DNA from 2 places in the Micromonospora sp. NPDC005171 genome. Region 2 is predicted to be linked to the other one. Evidence: riboswitches for the same ligand, from Rfam matches in the RefSeq annotation. Region 2 holds a riboswitch; the other holds the start of a gene.
What was found. Region 2 has a riboswitch for cyclic di-AMP ahead of ABZU74_RS02490 (NlpC/P60 family protein). Riboswitches for the same ligand answer to the same signal wherever they lie in the genome.
Positions count from the first base shown of each region.

Region 1 (7,183 bases), on a different contig from region 2:
GACGTCGACACAGCGTACGAGGTGCGCGAAGCGATCGCGGAGGTCCTGGCCAAGGGCCGTCCGCTGCGCATCGAACTCAACATGAGGTTGGTCACCTTCATCGACTCGGTCGGCATCAGCGCCATGGTCGCCGGCTTCCAGACGGCCGAGGTCAGCGACGTCAAGCTGGTGGTCACCGAGCCGAGCCGGTTCGTGCACCGGCAGCTCTGGGTGACCGGCCTGCTCGGCCTCTTCGGTGCCCCCGAGCCCTACTTCGCAGGCGCCGCCACCCCCGAGGTGCTGCCCGGCGCCTGAGCGCGTCGCGGCACCCCGTCAGGGCTGCTCGTCCAGGCCGGTCAGGTCGATGTCGGTCGCCTCGGTGACCGCCCGGATGGCCGTGACCGACGCGTACCCGGCAGCCAGCAACGCTACGTCCGTGCCGGGCTGTGCGGCCTGCCCCGGCTCCTCCAGTGAGGTACGGACGAACCCGTGGCCGGATTCGGCCACCGTCATCTGCACCTGACCGAAGCTGGCCAGGGCGCCGCGCCGCACCCCGCGCAGCTGCCCGTGCGGCAGGTCCGGGGCGTTCACGTTGAGCACGCTCTCCATCGGCGCGGAGGTCAACCGGGGGAGCAGGTCCAGGGCGACCCGCGCGGCGGTGCCCCAGTGCCGCTCGACGTCGCGTACCCGGGCGGCGGCGTCCACCGCGGCGCCTCCGCTCGCGGCCGTCGCCTCGCCGGCCGAGAGCACGTCGAGGGAGACCGCCATCGCCCGGCAGCCGTTCGTGGCGGCGGTGAACGCGGCGCCCACGGTCCCGGAGTGCAGCACCGCCCGGCCGGCGTTGGCGCCCCGGTTGACCCCGGAGAGCACCACCGACGGCGGTGGGCCGAACGCCCCGTGCAGGGCGATCAGCGTGATGAAGCCCGGGGACCCGGCGACCCCGTACGCCGGCACACCCGCCAGGTCCGGCAGCGGGTGATCGTTCACGACGACCCGCCCGTCGCGTTCGATGGCGCTCATCGCGGCGCTGGTGCCGCTCGCCTCCTCCATCGGCGCGGCTACCACCACGTCCAGGCCCCGCTGCCTGGCCGCCCAGGCCAGCGCCTGGATGCCCGGCGCTGCGATCCCGTCGTCGTTGGTGATCAGCACCCGCAGGGTCATCGCTCGACCACCCGGTCGGCCAACTCGTCAGGGGTGGTCCGCTCCTGCTGCCGGCTGTCCGCCGGCACCAGCCGGACCCGGTCCACCAGGCCGGTGATCGAATCCAGCCGCCCGGTGCCGAGGCCGTGCCGGGTCACGTTCAGCGCGCCAGCGGCGGCGCCGGTGCGGATGGCGGTCCGGATGTCTCCGCCCCTGGCCACCACGGCCGCCACTCCGGCGGTCATCGAGTCGCCCGCGCCGCGCGGGTCGGCGGCCTCCAGCCGGGGCATCTCGACCTGGAACAACTCCCCGTCGATGAGCGCCAACGCCGGCTGGTCGGCGCGGCTCACCACCACCGTCTCGGCGCCGCCCGCGTGCAGTTCGTACATGGCCCGGGTCAGCTCCGCGGTGTCGTCGCTGCGCGCGCGGCCGTCGCGGATCAACTCCTCGTGGCTCACCTTGAGGAAGAACACCCCGCTCTCCAACACTGAACCGAGGTGGTCGCCGGAGAGGTCGACCACCACCCGGCCGCCGTTGGCGCCGAGATCGGCGGCGAAGCGTCGGTACAGGTCGGCCGGCACGAGCCACGGTTCGTTCGGCCCACTGAGGATGCTCACCGAGGCCCGCAGGCCCTCGCCGAGGGCGAGGTTGTAGAGCTCGTCGATCTCGTGTCGGCTCAGCGGCTGCCCGGGCACGTCGGCGATCTCCTGCCGGGAGCCCTCCCGGCGATCGTGCACGTACCCGCCGCTGCCGGAGTCACGGACCACCACCTTGAGGTCCACGCCCTCGCTGACCAGCAGCGGTTCCAACACCTGACCGATCTCACCGCCGAGGGCGGCGCAGAGCACCACGTCGACACCGAGGGAGATCACCATTCGGGCCTGCCAGACGCCCTGTCCGCCGGGGTGCAGGTGCAGCTCGGGGTGGTCGTTGGGCTGGTCCAATGTCACCGTCAGCTGTGGAGTGGGCGCGAAGACCATCACGTGCCCGCTCATCGGTCGTCGCCGTTCATGCTGGCCGCCCTCCGGCATCTACGGAAGATTCGTAATAACCGACCTTAATCGGGCAGGTGGTGGCAGGTCGTCGCATCGGCCCGGTCCGGCGCGGCGCTGGGGGCCGTCGGGCGTTGCCAGGCAGGCATCGGTACGGGACGATCGGGCGACAAACGACGGCAGGAGACGGTGTGCTCAGCAGCGATACCTTCAGCTACACCGTCCAGGCCCGGTGTTCACCCGCCGAGGCTGCCGCGCTGCTCAGCGACCTGACCCGGCAGGGCGAACTGCATCCGCTGATCGTCCGGGTCCGCCGGGTGCCGCCCCGGCCCGGCGCCCAGGCCAGCTACACGATCAACGACCGGTTGGCGGCCGGTCCGCTGCGCTTCCGGACCACCTACCACGCGGACGTGTTGGTCAGCGAGGCCGACGAGATCGTCACGGTGGCCCGTCAGTGGCCGGCCACCACCGTGCGCAACCACACCCGCCTGCGCGCCGAGCCGGACGGCCTGATCCGCATCGACGTCGAGATCACCCTGACCGCGCCGACGCCACTGTTCCGCTACGCGTTCCGCCAGGCCCAGGCCGCCCACCTGGCCCTGGCCACCCGGCTGGGCGCGGCCCTCGACCGCACCGGCAACCCCCCACCCCCGGCCTGACCCGCCGCCGCTGCGCCGATCTCGCAGTTCCGGTTTGTCGATCTCGGTGAGATGCCCGGCGGAGGCACCTAGATCGTGGTTGCAGCGCGATCACGGCTCGTGCGGGTGGTTCGGGCGACGGGACGCCGGCCCCACGGCTTGTAGGTGGACAGCACCGTCGCGATGATCATCAGGCTGGTTGACACCGCCGGCGCGATGACCAGGTCGGCGCGATCGCGTGCGGGCAGGGCGGCGCCGACCGCTCCGGCGTGGCGCAGGTTCGGGGTGAGCAGGAACAGCACCAGCCCGACCATCACAGTGGTGAGCACGAGCTTGACCAGCACCCAGCGGTGGCGCAGCAGGCCCCACGGGGTGAGCAGCGAGCTGGCGACTCCGATCAGCCAGACCAGGACGCTCAGCGGCGCGAACAGCACCGTGCCGACCAGGGCGGTGACCGGATAGACCACCGCCGGGTCGGCGCCCCGCTGCACGGCGATGCCGAGGGTGAGTAGCACCAGGTCGGCGCCCAGCCAGCCGAGCGAGGTGACGAGGTGCAGGGTGAGCAGCGCCTTGCGGGTGGTGGGTCGGATCCGAGGCATACCGCGATGCTGCCCGCCAGCCCCGGCCGGGTCGTCCGACGAGCGACGACATCAGGGGTACGCCCGGTGACGTAGCCCGGCCCCGGACGCACGTGATGCCTGTGAGTCATCACGATGGCTCACAGGCATCACGACGCGTGGGTCAGTAGACCGACAGGTGTACGTGGTTGGTGTGGTCGGTGGACGGGGTGCCCTGCGCCCCGCTGTACGACTTCCACCCGCTGCTGGGCAGCCAGATCTGCCTGTACCAGATCACGTAGAGCACGGCGAGCCGGTCCGCGTTGCGGATGAAGTACGCGGCCAGATTGTTGCCGTACGTCTTGTCTCCGCCGGTCGCGTTTCCGCCGAAGCCGTTCTTCTGCGCGGCGAAGTCGCAGGCCCGGCCCTTCGGGTGTTCACCGGAGCCGCTGGGGCGGTGGCACGAGACGTACCGGGTGAAGCCCGCTGCCTTGGCCTGGTTGAGCGCGTGCAGGGTGCGCGGGGTGATGCAGCCGCTGGCCGGCGTGGGGTCGTTCACGCTGCACGACTCGGAAGGCCAGGAGCCGTCGGAGTTGCGCGGCGCGGCCTTCGCGTTGGCGCTGGAGGTGCCCCGGTTGGAGCCGGCGTCGGCGGTGGTCTGAGGCTTGGGCGTGGTGGCCACTGTCAGGGCCCGTTCGGCCTGTTCCTTGCGCTTGGCCATCACCGCTACCTGCTTGCGCTGTTCGTTGATCTCGCCGTCCAGGGCGACCCGGGTCCGGTTGGCCTTGTCCTTGCTGGCCAGCAGGTCGCGCAGCACCCGGTCCTCGTTGGCGGCCACCGCGTCCAGCGCGGCCGCCCGGTCCATGAAGCCTTCCGGGGTGTTGCTGTTGAGCAGCGCCGACATCGCACCGAGCCGGCCGGTGCGGTACGCCACTTCGGCGATCTCGCCGACCTTGCCGTTGCGCTGGTCGATCTCGCCCTCGATGGTCTTCAGTTGCGTGGCGAGCTGCTGCTGCCGTCGTACGGAGGTGTCGAGGGCGCGCTTCGCGTCCAGGTAGCCCTTGCTGGCCGCATCGAGTTGGGCGCGCAGCGCCGGGGTGCCGCCCTCCTCGTCGGAGTCGGGTGCGGCGGCCCGCAGGCCGGTCGGGGGAGCAGCCGAGGCGGTGCCGGCCGGAAGCGCGACGCCGAGGGTGAACATCGCGACAATCAGTGCCGCCAGTCGGGCGGCGGGTGGTCGTGCTGGTGCCACTGCGCATGTCCTTCCGTCAGCCGCCGACCGGGTTAGCTGACGGGTTCGGGACGGAAGATCCCTACCGCTGACGCGGATGCACCCCAGGAACATGGTTCCCCGGTTCGCCCAGGTGGGCGATTAGGCGGCGACCGCCACCGGCGCCGGGAGGGCGCCGCCTGGTGGAGGCCGGGACCGAGCCTACCGGTGCCGGTGGGACCTCTGCAGCTGATGTGACGGACGGTGCGTGCGTCACCACGCAAAATTACGGCCCCGTCACCATTCGATGGAGCCACACGCGCCGGAGGCGGCACCCGGCTCGATCTGCAACGTCGCGTGCTCGATGCGGAAGTCGTCGTGCAGGGCGGTACGCGCCGCGGTGAGCACCGCGCCGACCTCCGCGCCGGGTGCCATGGTCAGGTGCGCCGAGGCCACCTCCATGCCCGAGGTGAGCGTCCAGACGTGCAGGTCGTGCACCTCGACGACACCTGGGACGGCGGCCAGTCGGTCGTGCACCGCGGTCACCTGGAGGTGCTCCGGGGCGGCCTGCACCAGGATGCGGATGGCGGCGCGGGCCAGCCGCCAGGTGCGCGGCAGGATGAACACGCCGATGGCGACCGCGACCAGGGGGTCGGCCCACCACCAGTCGGTGACGGTGATGAGCAGCGCCGCACCGATGACGCCGAGTGAGCCGAGCAGGTCGCCCACCACCTCCAGGTAGGCGCCCTGGAGGTTGATGCTCTCCTTGGCACCGGCCCGGAGCAGGGCGAAGGCGACGATGTTCGCGAGCAGGCCCAGCACGGCCACGACGAGCATCGGCCCGGCGACGACCTCATGCGGGTCGCCGAAACGGCGGATCGCCTCGATCACCACGTAGATCGCGACGCCGGAGAGCAGGACGGCGTTGGCCAGTGCGGCGAGCACCTCGAGTCGGTAGAGGCCGAAGGTGCGCTGCGGGTCGCCGGTGGCCCGCCGGGTCGCCGTGATCGCGGCGAGCGCCATCCCGATGCCGAGGACGTCGGTGAACATGTGCCCGGCGTCGGAGAGCAGGGCGAGCGAGCCGGTGTGCAGGGCGACCACCGCCTCGACCACCATCAGGGTGGCGAGCAGCCCGAATGCCGCCCAGAGTCGACCTCGGTGCTGGTGTGCGGCATTGGCGACGGACCCGTGGTGGTGGTCATGACCTGCGCCCACGAGAACCACCTTCCGCCGCTGGTCGGGACCCGGTCAAATGTATGTTCACATCGCTATGTATGCAAGTGTACGGGTAGCGCCTCTCGCTGGCGGCAGTCCGCGCACGTCAGCCGGTCGGGTCGATGGTGGTGAGCCGCTGGGTGGCCCGGGAGAGCGCCACGTACAGGGTGCGTACCCCGGCGCCCGGATCCGCCCGGATCTCGCTCGGGGCGACCAGCACCACCCCGTCGTACTCCATGCCCTTGGCCTCCAGGCTGGTCACCACCTGCAACCTCGGCGCGCCGAGCGCGCCGAGCCAACCGGCGACCTCGTCCCGGCGGGGGACCGGCGTGATCACCCCGACCGTGCCCTCCACCTCGGCCAGCAGGCCGGCGGCGGCCTCCACTGTCGCGGTCTCCAACTCCGTCGCGGGCACCACCAGCTCGACCGGCTCGACCCCGGTCGAGCGGACAGCGGTCGGCAACGGCAGGTCGGGGTAGAGCCGACGGATCTCCGCCGCCGCCACCGCGAAGATCTCCGCCGAGTTGCGGTAGTTCGTGGTGAGCGTGAAATCGTGTCGCTTGCGCCGGCCCAGCGCCTGGTCGCGGGCCCGGGTCAGCTCCTCCGGGTCACCGGTCCACGCGGTCTGCGCCGGATCGCCCACCACGGTCCAGGAGGCCAGGCGGCCGCGTCGACCGATCATCCGCCACTGCATCGGCGAGACGTCCTGCGCCTCGTCCACCACCACGTGCGCGTACTCCCGGTAGTCCTCCGGGCGCTCCCGGGCCGCCGCGCGGGCGGCCCGCTGCCGTTCGCCGAGGGTGCTCAGCTCGCGGACGCCGCCCGCGAGCTGGAACGGGTCACGTCGCGCGCGGGCCGGCTGCGCGGGCTTACCGAGCAGCGCGTCCAGCTCGTCCAGCAGCGCCACGTCGGCGATGGTCAGCCCAGCCGAGTCCAGGTTCCGGTACGCGGCGTTGAGCAGCCGGATCTCCGCCGAGGAGAGGATCCCTTCGGCGTACCGGCGCAGCCGGTCCGGCTGCCCCAGCCAGCCGAGCACGTGCCGGGGGTGCAGCCGGGGCCACCACGCCTTGAGGAACTCCCGGAACTCCGACCGCTCGGCGATCTCCGCCTCGAAGGCCGGTTGCTCCGGCAGCCGACCGCTGCTCACCTCACGGGCCTGCGCCCAGAGCGCGGCGAACACCCCGTCGAAACCGGCCCGGCGCACCTCGTTGCGCCGCGCGCCGCGTTGCAGCGCGCGGTCCCGGATCCGGTCCAGCGCGGCCCGGTCCAGCCGCAGCAACGTGCCCCGATAGAGCAGCCGCAGCTCACCCGGGCCGCCCGGCACCGCGTCGCGGGCCGCCCGCTCCAGCACCCGGCGCATCCGCAGCGAGCCCTTCACCGCCGCCACCTCGGGCGGGTCGGGGCGGGTCGCGGTCATCCCCGGAAAGAGCGTGCCCAGCGAGTGCAGGGTCGCGG
Region 1 covers NZ_JBEXIM010000008.1:84,925-92,107, reverse strand. The annotation lists gene ABZU74_RS13895 (STAS domain-containing protein) at 1-294, shown strand, start outside; gene ABZU74_RS13890 (5'/3'-nucleotidase SurE) at 313-1,140, opposite strand; gene ABZU74_RS13885 (PfkB family carbohydrate kinase) at 1,137-2,114, opposite strand; gene ABZU74_RS13880 (SRPBCC family protein) at 2,303-2,770, shown strand; gene ABZU74_RS13875 (hypothetical protein) at 2,839-3,348, opposite strand; gene ABZU74_RS13870 (hypothetical protein) at 3,491-4,504, opposite strand; cyclic di-AMP (ydaO/yuaA leader) riboswitch at 4,561-4,692, opposite strand; gene ABZU74_RS13865 (cation diffusion facilitator family transporter) at 4,811-5,728, opposite strand; gene ABZU74_RS13860 (AAA family ATPase) at 5,835-7,183, opposite strand, start outside.
Region 1: it holds a riboswitch for cyclic di-AMP, as region 2 does, so the genes downstream of both, ABZU74_RS13870 (hypothetical protein) here and ABZU74_RS02490 (NlpC/P60 family protein) in region 2, are expected to answer to the same signal.

Region 2 (7,183 bases):
CGCCCACCGGGGACGGCAACAGCTGTACGTCGGCGAGGTCGACGTACATGATCCGGTGGCCGAACTGGATCTGCGCGTAGCGGTTCTTGCCGCGGATCACCGTCCAGTCGCCGGGTGACGAGCCGTCGAACGTGCTGGCCCGGTAGTACTCGCCGGCCAGTACCGCGCCGACGGCGTACCGCTGCCCGGCGGCCAGGGTGTACTGGAGCGGGGATATCGTCTGGTAGGGCACCCCGTCCGGGTACGCCGCCTGCTCCGGGTACGCCCGTCCGTAGACCGGAATCGTGGTTCGGCCGGGCTTCGGCGTGGCCACCACGCCGACGGTCCAGCTGGCGGTCGGCGCGGACGCCGGGTTGTGGAACCAGGCCCGTTGCCCGAGGTACCAGATCGCCGTCCAGTCACCCTGCCGCCCGGCCAACGCGTACGTCTGCCCGGCGGATGCCCGGGCCCCGTGGTCGGAGACGAGCATCGTGTTCGGTGTGCCGTCCGGGCGGAGCGCGATGTCGTTGACCAGCGGCGCGTCCGCCGACGGTGCGCTGCGCAGCACCACAGCGGAGGAGCCGCGCGGCGCGCAGGGCACGCCCGCGGTGACGCAGCCGGTGAACGTCGGCTGGTTGGTGGCGTAGTCCGGGTCGATCCGGACCAGACCGGTGGCCGGGGTGCCGGTGTCGAGTCGCGGCGCGTGCAGCAGGTTGAAGTAGTGGGTCCAGTCCCAGTAGGGCCCCGGGTCCCAGTGCATGCCGCTCACGGTGGACGCGACGGTGCCGGGCACGTTGTCGTGGCCGATGATGTGCTGGCGGTCCAGCGGGATGCCGTACCGCAGCGCCAGGTGCTGGACCAGCTTCGCCGAGGTCCGGTACATCGCCTCGGTGTACCAGGTGCCCTGCGCCGCGAAGCCCTCGTGTTCCAGCCCGATCGACTTCGCGTTGACGTACCAGTTGCCGGCGTGCCAGCCGACGTCCTTGGTCTTCACGTGCTGGGCGATGTGCCCGTCGACCGAGCGCAGCGAGTAGTGCCAGCTCACGTAGGTCGGGTCCTGGACGAGTTTCAGGGTCGTCGCCCAACTCGCCTCGGTGTCGTGGATGACGATGTACTCAATCTTCTGCCGGGCGGGCCGGTCGGAGAGATCGTGGTTGCCGTAGTCCCCGTCGCCGAACGCCTCATAGGGGGCCGGGATCCACTCGCAGGAGATGGTGCGCGGGCACTCCACCCCGTCCGGGCGGGTCAGCCGGCGTAGGCCCAGCCGGTCCAACCAGGAACGCTCGGGCTGCACCGCGCGGGCCGGCAGGGTGATCCGCTGGCCGTCGTCGGTCACCCGGGACTGGCCCGCGCCGATGGTGGTGAAGACCTCGTCGGCGAAGGCCGCCGCGGCGTCGGCGCTGTCCGCGCCCGAGTAGCGGGCCACCGCGCCGTACCAGGCCGCCGGGTCGGTGTCGGTGCCGACCGGCGCGCCCAGATCCTTCTGGTACGCGCTCAGCAGCGCGGCCCCACCCCGGATGTTGAGGACCGCGTCGGTGCGCAGTGCCTCGGGGGCGGCGCCGGTCAGCGCGGCGGCGGCGTCCACGGTCTGCAACGCGGCGGTGGTCGGGGCGGGCGCCTCGACCGGTCGGGGCGCGGGCACCCGGCTGGGACGGGAGTCGTCCCCGCGTGGGTCCTCGTCGCCGGCGTCGTGGTGGCCGCGTCCGGGTAGGGCGGTCACGTGCCGCGCGTCGGTCAGGTGCATCGGGCCGTAGCCGCCACTGGTGCTCGGTGTGCCGGCGTTGGTGTCCCAGCGCGACTCCAGGTAGGAGACGCCGAGCAGCACGACGTTCGGCACGCCGTAATCGGTGGCCGCGGCGGCGTACTGCTGCTGGCGGTCGGTGGTGGGCGCGGCGGCGGCCGGGCCGACGGAGAGTGGCACCGTGGTCGCGGCGGCGACCACGGTGGCGGCGAGCAGTGCGCGCCAGCCGGTCGACAGGGTTGGATGGTGCATCGAACCCCCTAGATTCTCGCGGAGTGAGGTCAGGTCACCATCGCGCCGTCCGGGAGGTCAGGTCAATACCTTTCCATCTATCGAAGCCTTTAGAAAGAATTCTTCACACACGGTCGGTGACCTCGTCCAATCGGTACGGAGTGTCACGGCCGCACGGGTTGCGGATTGGTAACAGGCGTCTCTACTCTGGTCATTCGTCGGCCCGACAGCAGCTCCGCCCAGCCCGGGCGGTAACGGACCGACACCGCCGAGTCGTTTCCGAGCGAACCGGGGACCCAGGTCCCTCGGGGTGAATCCGCAGCAACTGCGGTAGGGCGCCGACTTCCCGCCCGAACCCGTCAGCTAACCCGGTAGGCGGTCAGGAAGAAGGAGTACGGAACCCCGGTGGCACTCCATGCCCCGCGGCCGTCGTCCGAGCGGTCGGCATCAGCCGGCCCGGCGTCGATCGTGCCGCGCCCACGCTGGTCCCGCTTCACCACCGCACTCGCCGCGCTGGCCGGCGTCGCCGTCGTCCTGACCGGCAGTGCCACGGCGGCCCACGCCGACCCGTCCGTCGCCGAGATCGAGCGCCAGATCGACGCCGACTGGAACAAGCTCGAACCGATCATCGAACGGCACAACGCCACCCGGATCGACCTCGCCGCGAAGCGCAAGCAGGCCGACGCGCTGGCCGCCCGGATCACTCCGCTGGAGCGCCAGGTCGACGCCGCGATGGACAAGGTCAGCGCGCTGGCCGTACGCGCCTACAAGGGTGAGAACGTCTCGACCGTCAATGCGGTGCTCGGCAGCCGGTCCCCCAGCGAGGTGGTCGGCCAGCTCGAAATGCTCGACCGCTTCGCGCACAACCAGCAGAAGGACGTACGCCAGGTCGCCGACCTGCGCGACCAGTTGGCCGCGCAGAAGGCGCCGCTGGACGAGATGGTGGCCCAGCTGACCCGCACCGAAGCCCAGCTGGCGGCGAAGAAGAAGCAGATCAACGAAGAGATCGACCGCCTACAGAAGCTGCGCCTCAAGGTGTACGGCAACGGCGGCGGGGGTCCGCTGCGCCCGGCGCCCTGCCCGGGCAGCTACCCCGGCGGCGCAGCGGGCACAGCCGTCAAATTCGCCTGCGCGCAGATCGGCAAGCCCTACGTCTGGGGTGCCGAGGGCCCGAACTCGTACGACTGCTCCGGGCTGATGTTGGCCGCCTGGGCGAAGGCCGGTGTGTCGCTGCCGCACAACGCCGCCGCGCAGAGCCGCGTCACCAAGAACGTCAGCAGGGGCGACCTGCGCCCCGGCGACCTGGTCTTCTACTACAGCGACATCCACCATGTCGGGATGTACGTCGGCGGCGGCTGGGTGGTGCACGCCTCGCAGGCCGGCCAACCGATCAAGATGAAGAAGGTCGACGACGGCCCGATCCACAGCTACGGCCGCCCAGGCTGACCCCGGGTGACCGGAGGGCCCGTCGCGATCACGTCGCGGCGGGCCCTCGTCGTTCTGGTATCAGCGGGTTGGCCAGGTGCGCCAGTGCTGCCAGGCGCGGCTGGGCGTCGGCCCTCGCTGGCCCTGGTAGCGCGAGCCGTAGACCACCGAGCCGTACGGGTGCTCGGCCGGCGAGGAGAGCCGGAAGATGCAGAGCTGCCCGATCTTCATGCCCGGCCAGAGGGTGATCGGCAGGTTCGCCACGTTCGAGAGCTCCAGCGTCACGTGACCGGAGAAGCCCGGGTCGATGAAACCGGCAGTGGAGTGCGTGAGCAGACCGAGCCGGCCCAGGGAGCTCTTGCCCTCCAGCCGGCCGGCGAGCTGGTCACCCAGCGAGATGACCTCAAGCGTCGAGGCGAGCACGAACTCCCCCGGATGCAGCACGAACGGCTCGCCGTCGGGGACCTCGACCACCGACGTCAGGTCGTCCTGCTGCATGGCCGGATCGATGTGGGTGTAGAGGTGGTTGTTGAAGACCCGGAACAGCCGGTCGAGTCGCACGTCGATGCTGGACGGTTGGACCAGGGTGGGCTCGAACGGCTCCAGGCCCAGCGTGCCGGCCTTGATCTCGGAGACCAGGTCGCGGTCGGAGAGCAGCATCGGACCACCATAGCCGCGCTGCCAAAAATGGCCAGATTCGGTGCCGGTGACCAGCGCGTCGAGGTCGCTGCTCGTACATTTGTTCGATAGAATGTCCACATGGCTTCCTGGTCCGAATTCGCCGCCGACGAGCCCCGACTCGCCGACGGGATCCGCGTTCTCCTCCAGCAATACGGGCCGGGCTTCGGCTATCTGGCCACGGTCCGTGCCGACGGCGGGCCCCGCGTCCATCCGGTCTCCCCGGTCATCACCGCCGAGGGGCTGTTCTGCTTCATCATCGACTCGCCCAAGCGCCGCGACCTCGAACGTGACGGCCGTTACGCGCTGCACTCGTTCCCCGCAGAGGAGAGCGACGACGAGGCGTACGTGGCGGGTCGCGCCCGTCCGGTGACCGATCCGGTCCGGGTGGCGCTCCTGGCGCAGAGCGCCCGGGCCGAGCCGCAGGTCGACTGGCGGCTCTTCGAGTTCACCGTCGACGTGGCGATGCTCACCCGCCGTGAGCAGCACATCGCGGGCATTCCGGGCCTCCCGCCGGGCCGGCCGGCCGTTCGGGTCTGGCTCGACCCAAACGCCCAGGCGGCGGTGGCCGCCCCGCTGACCGTCCCGCAGACCCGCCCGACCCGTCTCAGCCGTGACGTCCAGTGCACTGCCGCCTGACCACGACCGGAAGATCATCGGCGCCGGCTCCGTCGCAGCGGAGCCGGCGCCGGGTGTACGCCTCGGCCCGCCGGCCGCCCGCCGCCCGCGTTGATCAACTGGGTTTCAGGGATATCGCGTGGTCCCGGCACTTCGGATGCCCCGACTTCCAGGAAGCCGAGTGGATCAACCCGGCCCAGGCCGCGCGGAGCGGTACGCGGACACGTGCGGCCGCCGGGGGGACCTGGGTGCAGAGGCTCGACGACTCGGGTACAGTGGTGCCGCTTGCGGGTGTAGTTCAATGGCAGAACATCAGCTTCCCAAGCTGACAGTGCGGGTTCGATTCCCGTCACCCGCTCCACTGCGAAGGCCCTGGCCAGGACGTGAGTTCCGGTCAGGGCCTTCGACGTTTCCTGGGCCACGAGTGCCCGGCGGGCCAGCCACGTGGCCACCACCTGGGCCGCAACTTCACGCCCGGACCGCTGCGCGTCCCGTGCCAGCCGGCGCAGTTGTTGTGGCGCCCAGCGGGAATTCGCAGACGGTGTGCCAAGGGCTGACGTCCGGTGTCCCGGCGATGAGCCGGACCCTGTCGATGGTCGCGTGGATCGGCAGGTGCGCGGCGACGGTGTCCGCTGCGTGGCGCAGCGTGGGCTTGGCCGCGTCGTGACCGATGGTCAGGTGCGGCACCACGTCGCTGTGTGCCCCGGCATACGGGGGCGCCTCGGGAAACTGCCGCCACACCGCCGCAGTGAGCTCCCGGAACGGACGATCTGGCTGCGGAGCAAGCCAGACGACCGTGTCGCCAAACCAGCCGACGTGCGTCAGTGCGACGTCGAACCGCGGTATCTCGGCAATGGTCTCGCGCAGCACCGCCATGACCTGCTCATCGATCTGCTGCGGGGGCAGGAACGGGTAGAGGACGGTCACGTGCGCCGGCACGCCCCACCCGGCGGCCCGGTCGAGCGATGCCCGGAAGCGGCCCACCGCCTCCTCGGCCTCGGGTATCGGCACGATGAGGGCGGTCTGTGTCGGTTCCATCCCCGCAGTTTCCAACCACGATCGGTGCCGGTCCACGTGATTTCTCCGCCCTCTGCAACTGGCGGAGATCCCCTACCGGTAGTCGGCGAAGATGCGGCGTTCCACGCCGTCGACGGTGACCGGGCCGCCGTGGGGAAGGATCCACTGCGGTCTGGTGTGACCGAACGAAACGCCGACGCAGACGACCGCCTCGGGGTTGTAGCGGCCCACCACGTCGACCACCGTGTCGCGCTGCTGCTCGCGAAGCCGTTCCCGGTCGGCGGCCGGGGGTCGACGGGTGTGGTCGGAGACCGGCGGACGGGCGACCAGGACCGCGTCGACGGCGCTGAGGAAGCCGCGTTCACCCAGTGATCGGAGGATCCAGCCGACCTCACGGGCGGGGAGAAGCTCCTCCGACGTTTCGATGAGCAGCACCCCACCCTGCAGGACCTCCGGGGAAAACGGGAAGCGTCCCGCCGTCAGGATCCACTGGATGACTTCCAGGCAGCCACCCCAGGTGGGGCCGGTGACCGCGCGGGGCGGCCCGTACCAACTCCACGGCTCCGTCGGTTCGCGCTCTCCAAAGGACTTCAACGCCTGCGGGTCTGCCCAGTCGATGCCGATGTCCTCGGACTCACCCGGATCGGTGATCTCCAGCCGTTCCCCGGTGAGCAGTGCCGCTCGCAGCGACCGGACGTGGATGTCGTCGACGGCAGGCCCGGGGCCGAGGTGCACCTGGGAGGACCCGCCGTAGAAGCTGGCGATGCCGAGGCCCCAGAGCCAGTGGTGCAGGTTGGTGTTGTCGCTGGTGCCCAGGAACGGCTTCGGGTCGGCTCGGGCCAGGTCGGCGTCCAGGTGGGGGATGACAGTGATCTGGTCGTCGCCGCCGATGACGGCGAGAATGCCGCGTACCTGGGGGTCCGCGAAGGCGGCGTTGATGTCCGCCGCCCGCGCTGCCGCGCTCGCACCCACCTGGCGGGTGGTGGGGTATTCGACCGGGACGAGGCCGGTCAGGTCGGCAAGCCGTCGCATGGCCTGCTCGTGGATCGCCGGGTAGGCACCGGCCGCGGCGAAGGACGGGGAGAGGACCGCGAGGTGGTCACCCGGGCGTGCTTTCCGAGGACGAACAAGCTCATGCGCCATGTCGAGATCCAACAGGTGTGTCAGTCCGTTCGCATCTCATTTCGGGCGGCTGTCAGCGCGCCCGACTGACGGGGGGTGAGCCCGCGCAGCGTGTTCACCAGGCTCAGCCGCAGCGCGGTCGCCTCGGAGTGGCCGTCTCCGGGCCGGTCGGTGGGCTGCGCCTCCAGGCGCTCGGTCAGCCGGCGCCGCCGCCACCAGGAGACCTGCTGGTGGTGGTTGAGGCCGGGCCGGGTCAGGCCGGCAGATGATGACACCTGCCGGGATCGACGGTGGTGGTTCCTGTCGGACCTCGGCACCCGTTAGGGTCCGGCTTGGAGGTGGTCCGTGTTCACCGAAGCCTTTCCGATCGTG
Region 2 covers NZ_JBEXIM010000001.1:528,164-535,346, reverse strand. The annotation lists gene ABZU74_RS02495 (peptidoglycan recognition family protein) at 1-1,972, opposite strand, end outside; cyclic di-AMP (ydaO/yuaA leader) riboswitch at 2,208-2,343, shown strand; gene ABZU74_RS02490 (NlpC/P60 family protein) at 2,357-3,397, shown strand; gene dcd (dCTP deaminase) at 3,458-4,036, opposite strand; gene ABZU74_RS02480 (pyridoxamine 5'-phosphate oxidase family protein) at 4,136-4,693, shown strand; tRNA gene ABZU74_RS02475 (tRNA-Gly) at 4,960-5,033, shown strand; gene ABZU74_RS02470 (2'-5' RNA ligase family protein) at 5,141-5,746, opposite strand; gene ABZU74_RS02465 (LD-carboxypeptidase) at 5,783-6,721, opposite strand; gene ABZU74_RS02460 (hypothetical protein) at 6,853-7,086, opposite strand; gene ABZU74_RS02455 (VOC family protein) at 7,181-7,183, shown strand, end outside.